Regions from separate parts of the Pseudomonas sp. 86_A genome, predicted to be linked through region 2. Evidence: riboswitches for the same ligand, from Rfam matches in the RefSeq annotation. Region 2 holds a riboswitch; the other holds the start of a gene.
The links. A riboswitch is a leader RNA that binds a small molecule or an ion and turns the genes downstream of it on or off. The one in region 2 is predicted to bind manganese.

Region 1: it holds a riboswitch for manganese, as region 2 does, so the genes downstream of both, J5M57_RS17115 (TMEM165/GDT1 family protein) here and mntP (manganese efflux pump MntP) in region 2, are expected to answer to the same signal.

The regions. Positions count from the first base shown of each region.
Region 1 is NZ_JAFGYS010000010.1:210,964-215,115, forward strand. It holds gene J5M57_RS17105 (2-hydroxyacid dehydrogenase) at 231-1,196, shown strand; gene J5M57_RS17110 (class I SAM-dependent methyltransferase) at 1,230-2,228, shown strand; yybP-ykoY riboswitch at 2,269-2,391, shown strand; gene J5M57_RS17115 (TMEM165/GDT1 family protein) at 2,481-3,065, shown strand; gene J5M57_RS17120 (M48 family metallopeptidase) at 3,154-3,972, opposite strand.
Region 2 is NZ_JAFGYS010000001.1:102,190-106,341, forward strand. It holds gene J5M57_RS00430 (ATP-binding protein) at 1-863, shown strand, start outside; yybP-ykoY riboswitch at 1,061-1,233, shown strand; gene mntP (manganese efflux pump MntP) at 1,240-1,803, shown strand; gene J5M57_RS00440 (DUF72 domain-containing protein) at 1,805-2,518, opposite strand; gene J5M57_RS00445 (DNA methylase) at 2,518-2,949, opposite strand; gene J5M57_RS00450 (thiamine pyrophosphate-requiring protein) at 3,096-4,152, opposite strand, start outside.

The DNA of each region.
Region 1 (4,152 bases), on a different contig from region 2:
CAAACCCTGTGGCGAGGGAGCTTGCTCCCGCTCGGCTGCGCAGCAGTCGTAAAACCTGAAACACCGGTGTGCCTGACACAGTACGGTGAATGGGTTTGGGTCTGCTTCGCAGCCCAGCGGGAGCAAGCTCCCTCGCCACAGGGTATTGCGGGCGCTGTGCGTAACCAATTGCTTCATCTGGTAGGCTCGGCAGATTACGCCTTCCGTTCACCGCACAAAAGGTACAGTTGATGAGCAATCCGCACCGCGCCGTATTCCTCGATCACCCGTCTCTGGATCTCGGCGACCTCGACCTCAGCCCGTTGCGCGCCTGCTTCAGCGATCTGCAACTGTTCGCCCAGACCTTGCCCGAACAGGTCAGCGAGCGCTTGCAGGGTGCCAGCGTGGCGATCACCAACAAGATCCGCATCGACGCCGCCGCGATGGCCGCCAACCCGGACCTGAAGCTGATCCTGATCACCGCCACCGGCACCAACAACGTCGATCTGGAAGCGGCCCGCGCCCACGGCATCACCGTGTGCAACTGTCAGGGTTACGGCACGCCGTCGGTGGCGCAACACACGATCATGTTGCTGCTCAACCTTGCCACGCGCCTGGCCGACTACCAGAAAGCCGTCGGCGAAGGTCGCTGGCAGCAAGCCAAACAGTTCTGCCTGCTGGACTACCCGATCGTCGAACTGGAAGGCAAAACCCTTGGCCTGCTCGGTCACGGCGAGCTCGGCGGCGCGGTCGCGCGACTGGCCGAAGCGTTTGGCATGCGCGTACTGCTCGGGCAGATTCCCGGCCGCCCTGCCCGCCCGGACCGTCTGCCGCTGAACGAATTGCTGCCGCAGATCGACGCCCTGACCCTGCACTGCCCACTCAATGAACACACCCGCCACTTCATCGGTGCCCGCGAACTGGCGTCGATGAAGCCCGGCGCGTTTGTGGTCAACACCGCCCGGGGTGGCTTGATCGATGAACAGGCCTTGGCCGATGCGTTGCGCAACGGTCACCTCGGCGGCGCGGCCACCGATGTGCTCAGTGTCGAGCCGCCGGTCAACGGCAATCCATTGCTGGCCGCCGACCTTCCACGGCTGATCGTCACCCCGCACAACGCCTGGGGCAGTCGCGAGGCGCGGCAACGCATCGTCGGCCAATTGACCGAAAACGCCCAAGCGTTCTTCAGCGGTACAGCGCTGCGGGTCGTCAGTTGATAAACTGCGGCACTTTTTTTTCAAGGAGCAGTTATGGATCCGCGCAGTGAAGTACTGCTTCGTCAGGCCGAGTTATTCCAGGGTTCGCTGTTGTTGGCCGGTTTGCCTGCCGATGATCTGCTCGGGCGCCTGCCCAATGCGTTCGGCTGGTGCTGGCACGCCGGCGATCAGGCCGCACTCGATGCACGCTTCGAGGGTCGCAGCCATTTTGGCGTGAACGTGCCGGAGCGCGAGTTCGACAGCGCCGTGGTGTTCTTGCCCAAGTCCAAGGATCTGACCGATTACATCCTCAACGCCGTGGCTGCGCGTCTGGCCGGGCGTGAGGTGTTTCTGGTCGGCGAAAAACGCAGCGGCATCGAGGGCGCATCGAAACAGCTCAACCCGTTCGGCAAGCCGCGCAAGCTCGACAGCGCGCGCCACTGCCAACTGTGGCAGGTCACCGTGGCCAACGCGCCGCAAGCCAAATCCCTGGAAAGCCTGGCGCAGACCTATGAGCTGCCACTGGCCGAAGGCCCGTTGAAAGTCATCAGCCTGCCGGGTGTGTTCAGCCATGGTCGCCTGGATCGCGGCAGCGCCCTGCTGCTGGAGCATCTGGACAAACTGCCGAGCGGCCATCTGCTCGATTTCGGCTGTGGCGCGGGCGTGCTGGGGGCGGCGGTCAAACGGCGTTATCCGCACAATCAAGTGACCTTGCTCGACGTCGATGCCTTTGCTGCCGCCAGCAGTCGCCTGACGTTGGCGGCCAACGGACTGGAAGCCGAAGTGATCACCGGTGACGGTATCGACGCCGCGCCGATGGGTTTGAACGCGATTCTGAGCAACCCGCCGTTCCATGTCGGGGTGCACACCGATTATTTCGCCACCGAGAACTTGCTGCGAAAAGCAGCCAAACATCTGAAAAACGGCGGCGAACTGCGGCTGGTGGCGAACAGCTTCCTGAAGTATCAACCGCTGATCGAAGAGCACTTGGGCGTGTGTGCGATCAAGGCCGAAGGCAATGGTTTCCGGATTTACCGGGCCAAGCGCGGCTGAAAATTAGCACTTGCCGAATGGATTCTGCCTAGGCAGAATCCGCTCCGTCCTAGGGGAGTAGTCTCCCACGAGCGCCAAGCTCGTCCGGCATACGTCAACATACTTGATCCTCAGATCATGGCGTATGCGACCCAAGCGTCCGCACCAGACGGATCGCAGGGTTTGACAAGACCTATGACACGCACACCTTACCCGGGGCGGGAAGGCTGTACGTGTCATAGCCGTGTCGACCCGCCCCTTAGGAAAATCCTGATGCTGGACTCGTTACTCGTTCCCACCGCAATCGTTGCCTTGGCCGAAATCGGCGACAAGACGCAACTGCTCGCGCTGATTCTCGCCGCTCGCTTTCGCAAACCCTGGCCGATCATTGCCGGTATCGTCGCCGCGACCCTGGCCAACCACGCGGCAGCCGGTGCGGTCGGCGCCTGGTTCGGCAGCTTCTTCTCCGATTCGGTGCTGCACTGGATTCTTGCCGCAAGCTTCACCGCCACTGCGCTGTGGACGTTGGTCCCGGACAAGATGGACGACGATGAAGCCAGCACCGCACGCAAGTTCGGCCCGTTCCTGACCACGCTGATTGCGTTCTTCCTCGCGGAAATCGGTGACAAGACCCAGATCGCCACCGTGATGCTGGCGGCGCAATACCCTGAGTTGTGGCTGGTGATCATTGGCACCACGGCGGGCATGTTGATTGCCAACGTGCCGGTGGTCCTGGCGGGTAACTTTGCCGCGGAGAAACTGCCGCTGACGCTGATCCGTCGCCTGGCGGCTTCGGCATTCCTGATTCTGGCGATCGTTGCGGTGTACAAGGCGATGCAGAGCAGTGGCTGGGTTTAACCCCTGCGCCTGAGCCTTGCACATCATTGTGGCGAGGGAGCTTGCTCCCTCGCCACAAAAACAAGGCCCCTTTTGCCCCGACTATCTATCAGGACTTCGGGGCTTTTTCGTAAAGCGGCATCACTTTCGGAATCGCTGCCTGCAACGAGGCGATCCGGCTGGACGACGCCGGGTGAGTGCTCATGAATTCCGGCGGTGCGCCTTCCGAGGCCTTGCTCATCTTGTTCCACAAGGTGATCGCCGCATTCGGGTTGTACCCGGCGCGGGCGGCCAGTTCGAGGCCGATCAAGTCGGCTTCGTTTTCGTTGGCACGGCTGTTGGGCAAGGTCATGCCGTAGTTGGCCACGGTGTCGGCCAGCGCCAGGCTGTCCTGACCCAGACCGAGCAACGCACCGGCACCCTGCTTGGCCATTTCAATCCCGTAGGCTTTGGACATCGCTTCACGACCGTGCTCGCGCAGGGCATGGGCGATTTCATGGCCCATCACCGCGGCGATCTCATCGTCGGTCAGCTTCAGGCTGTCGATCAGCCCGGTGTAGAAAATGATCTTGCCGCCAGGGCCGCAGTTGGCGTTTAGCTCATCGCTCTTGATCAGGTTGACCTCCCACTGCCATTGGGCGGCATCGGGGCGGAAATTCGGCGCCTGGGCGATCAGGCGGTTGGCAATGGCCTGAACCCGCTTGGCCTCCGGGCTGGTCTTGTCCAGTACGCCTTTGCTCGACGCCTCGCCAACGGTCTTCTGATAGGACTGGGCATACATCTGGTCGACCTCTTGCGAGGACAGCATGCTGAACATGTACTGCTTGCGCTCCACCCCTACGGCTCCGCCGCTGGTGGTGTTGACCGACTGACAACCGGCCAGCAACAGCGCTGCGCTCAGTGCACTTACAACCAATGTCTTGTTCATTCAAAAGCTCCCTGAAAACATGCCGCGTATCCTAGGCGGGTAATTGTATCGGCGCCAGATACAACAGACGTGTTGCAGTGTCTTTCGGATGTTTCCCACTTCTGCTGTCGTAAAAAATTCACAGCGCCCGGCAGACCCGCCACCACTGCGTCGCGCACCGATCCATTTGCGACATGCCCC
Region 2 (4,152 bases):
GCGTACCGCTGCTGGCCGCGCTGATCTGGCTGAACATCGGCTGGGGCCTGCAGCCGTTGCGCGCGATGGCGCAGAGCATTCGCGGACGTGACACCGAAACCCTGAAACCGCTGCACCTCAGCCCCCTGCCGCATGATCTGGAGCCGATGCAAACCGCGCTCAATCGTCTGTTGCAGCAGATCGACAACCTGCTGGCCCGGGAACGCCGCTTCATCGCCGATGCGGCCCATGAGCTGCGCACGCCGCTGGCGATCCTGCGGATCCACGCGCAAAACGCACAACTGGCCGCGACCCCGCAACAGCGCGAAGAAGCCCTGGAGTTTCTGGTCAGCGCAGTGGATCGGGCGACGCGCATCGCCAGTCAGTTGCTGACCATGGCGCGGATCGAACCGCGCCTGGCGCATCCCGAAACCAGCGCCGTGGACCTGACCGAACTGGTCCGCGAAGAACTCGCCGAACTGGCGCCGCTGGCCCTGGAAAAAGACGTCGAACTGATCCTCGACAGCGACCACCACTGCCCGGTCGAAACCGATCCGGTGGCCCTCGCCATCGCCCTGCAAAACCTGGTGACCAATGCGCTGAACTTCGCCCCGCCCGGCAGCGAGGTGCGGGTTCAGGTGCAACCGCAGGCCGGCGGCGCGGTGTACATCAGCGTCGAGGACGCCGGGCCCGGGATCAACGAATTGGAGTACGCGCGGTTGTTCGAGCGTTTCTACAGCCACGGCCATGGCAATGGCGCCGGGCTGGGGCTGGCGATCGTGCAGATGATCGTCAGCAAGATCGGCAGCACGCTGCAGCTGTACAACCGGCCGCAGGGTGGATTGTGCGCGCAGTTGCGGATCAATGAGGCCCCCTTGGCTTAGCGCTGCTCTCTCAGGTCAGATTCGCTGTGGCGAGGGAGCTTGCTCCCGCTGGACTGCGCAGCAGGGCTTCTGCTGTTCGGCAAAAAAAGGGCCGCTGCGCGACCCGGCGGGAGCAAGCTCCCTCGCCACAGAGATTTGCTCTTTTTCGATGGCCTCGGCGCTTTTGACAAAATTTTCATGTTGGCCCCCATAAGATCCGCAGCCTCGTTGGGGAGTAGCCTGTTTCCGAGTTCCTCGGAAGCGTTCGTATCAACATTCTCGGCAACATGCCGTGGTGCGAACACCTTTTGGTTGGTGAGACCGACGACACATCCATGCCTAAAGTCGGGCGTGTGGTTGTGTCGTTGACTCATAGCCCGACTGGAAGTGTGCCCCCGTGAATCCTGTTTCCCTCATATTCCTCGCCCTGGCCATGTCCACGGACGCGTTCGCCGCGGCCATCGGCAAAGGCTCCAGCCTGCACAAACCGCGTCTGACCGAAGCCTTGCGCACCGGTCTGATTTTCGGCGTAATCGAAGCCATCACCCCGATCATCGGCTGGCTGATCGGCCAGGCCGCCACCCGTTGGGTCGCCGAATGGGACCACTGGATCGCCTTCACCCTGCTGGTCATCCTCGGCCTGCACATGATCTACAACGGCCTCAAACACGAAGACGAGGAAGAGGAAAAACCCGGTCAACATTCGTTCCTGATTCTCGCGGTCACCGCGTTTGCCACCAGCATCGACGCACTCGCGGTGGGCGTCGGCCTGGCGTTCGTCGACGTCAATATCTGGGTGGCGGCAGCGGCCATCGGCCTGGCGACCATGACCATGGTGACCCTCGGCGTGATGCTCGGCCGGGTGCTCGGCGCGGTCGTCGGCAAGCGCGCGGAAATTGTCGGTGGCGTGGTGTTGATGATCGTCGGCGCGACCATCCTCTACGAGCACTTGTCGGTCTGATTCAACCTGCAATCAACGCTGTCAGTGCCAACGCGTTACCCAGCGCGGCACCACTGGCAGTGTTGTCGAAGATGCACCAAGTCACGGCGCCTTGTGCTGCCGCGACTTTCAGCTGCTGTGCCAGCGCTTGCAGATAACGCTCATCGTAGGCGCTGTGGTAGATCCGCGGCGAACCGTGCAGTCGCCAATAACCCAGCCCCGCCCAGTCCTGCGCCGAGCCATCGGTGCTGATCCGCGACGGATCGACCACCGCCTGGGCAATCCGATACGCCTGCAACAGGGGCTGCGCGGTAACCCACGATGCGTGCCGTGGCTCAACCACCACGTCACCGTCGAATCGCTGGCGCAACGCGACGAAAAATGCCTCAGCGCTTGCCGGCTCGAATGCCAGCGACGGCGCAAGTTGCACCAGCAAACACCCCAGTCGATCACCCAGGCCGCCGCACTGCTCCAGAAACTCATCAAGCGCCTGATCACAGTTTTGCAGACGCAATTCATGGGTGATCCGCTTCGGCACCTTCACCGAAAAACGAAAGCCTGGCGGCACAGATTCCGCCCAGCGCGCATAAGTCTGACGACGATGCGGGCGATAAAACGAGCTGTTGATTTCCACACCATTGAATCGCGCCGCATAACGCTGCAGATGCGTGCCCTCGGCCGGAAACTGCGGCCAATACTCACGCCCCAGACTCCAGCCTGCGCAACCAATGAACATCAAAAAAGCACCTTCGCCGCTTCACGCATGAAAATCTCCACGGTCTTCGGACCAATCCCGTCGAAAGCCTTCAGGCGCTGTTCGAACTCGCCACGATCGGAGCTGGCCTTGACGATGTTGCCGACCTTGCCGGCGTATTCGTCATTGAGCCGCGCCGCCAGCGCCAACAGACGCGTGGCTGTGGTTTCGTCGTAACGCACGTAATGCGCCTCGCCGAGCATGCCGACCAATTGCCGATGCGTGCAGTTCGCGAGTTTGCGCGGCGTGTCGCGCTGATGCCGCTCGGCAATCACTCGATAGGCCTCGGCGGCAATGCCGGCCTGAATACGCTTGCCCATCAGAAAACTGGCGAGCAGCCATTTGAACAACCCCTCCTCGCTCACTGGATCAAGGCTGATGTGCAGGTCGTGGGCGCTGACGGTTTTGCTCATCGGGTGATCGCTCGCGGCTTGAGGGGGCTTTTGCTTGAGGCCCATGGAGAGCGCCGGGCGTTCCTTTTTTTTGCGTGGTAACTAGTCAATGGCGGCAGGCTGCGATCCTTTTAAAAGATCGCAGCCTGCAGCAGCGCCTGCTCGGATTATTTTTTGCCGGGGAGGACGCTCGCCAACACTTGTTTGGCGGCTTGCACGATCACGCCCGCTTCATCCGGGTCGCCCTTGAGCAAGGTGGTGGCAAACTTTTTCGCCTGTTGGAACGTGATATGTGGCGGCAACGGCGGCACGTTGGGGTCGGTCTTGAACTCGATCAGCACCGGCACGTCCGAGGCCAGCGCCTGCTCCCAGGCGGCGGCGACGTCCTCATCGCGGTCGACGAAAATGCCTTTCAGGCCGATGGAAATGGCGAACAGGTGATACGGCACGTCGGGAATGCTCTGCGAGGCTTCGAACTTCGGATCGCCCTCCATCACTCGCTGCTCCCAGGTGACCTGATTCAAATCCTCGTTGTTGAACACCGCGCAGATCCACTTCGGACTCTCCCACTGGCGCCAGTATTTGGCGACGGTAATCAGCTCAGCCATGTTGTTCATCTGCATCGCGCCGTCACCCACCAGCGCGATCACCGCACGCTCAGGATGCGCAAACTTGGCAGCAATCGCGTACGGCACCGCAGCGCCCATCGAGGCCAGCCCACCGGACAGCGAACATTGCATGCCCCGGCGAATCTTCAGGTCACGGGCGAACCAGTTGGCGCAGGAACCCGAGTCGCTGGTGATGATCGCCTGCTCCGGCAAGCGCGGTGACAACTCATACACCACCCGCTGCGGATTGATCGGATCGGCTTTGGCCATGGCGCGTTTTTCCAGGGTTTTCTCCCAACTGCCGCGCCAGCCTTCGATCTTTTTGCGCCACTTGCGCGAGGTCTTCTGTTCGAGCAACGGCAGCAGCGCCGCAAGGGTTTCGGCGGAGTCGCCGACCAGATTGACCTCCATCGAATAACGCAGACTGAGCATGTCCGGCTGCAAGTCGATCTGCACACCCCGCGCCTGGCCTTCCTGGGGCAGAAATTCGGCATAGGGGAAACCCGAGCCGATCATCAGCAAGGTGTCGCACTCGTTCATCAGCTTGTAGCTCGGTTCGGTGCCGAGCAAGCCGATGCTGCCGGTGACCCAAGGCAAGTCGTCCGGCAGCGCGGCC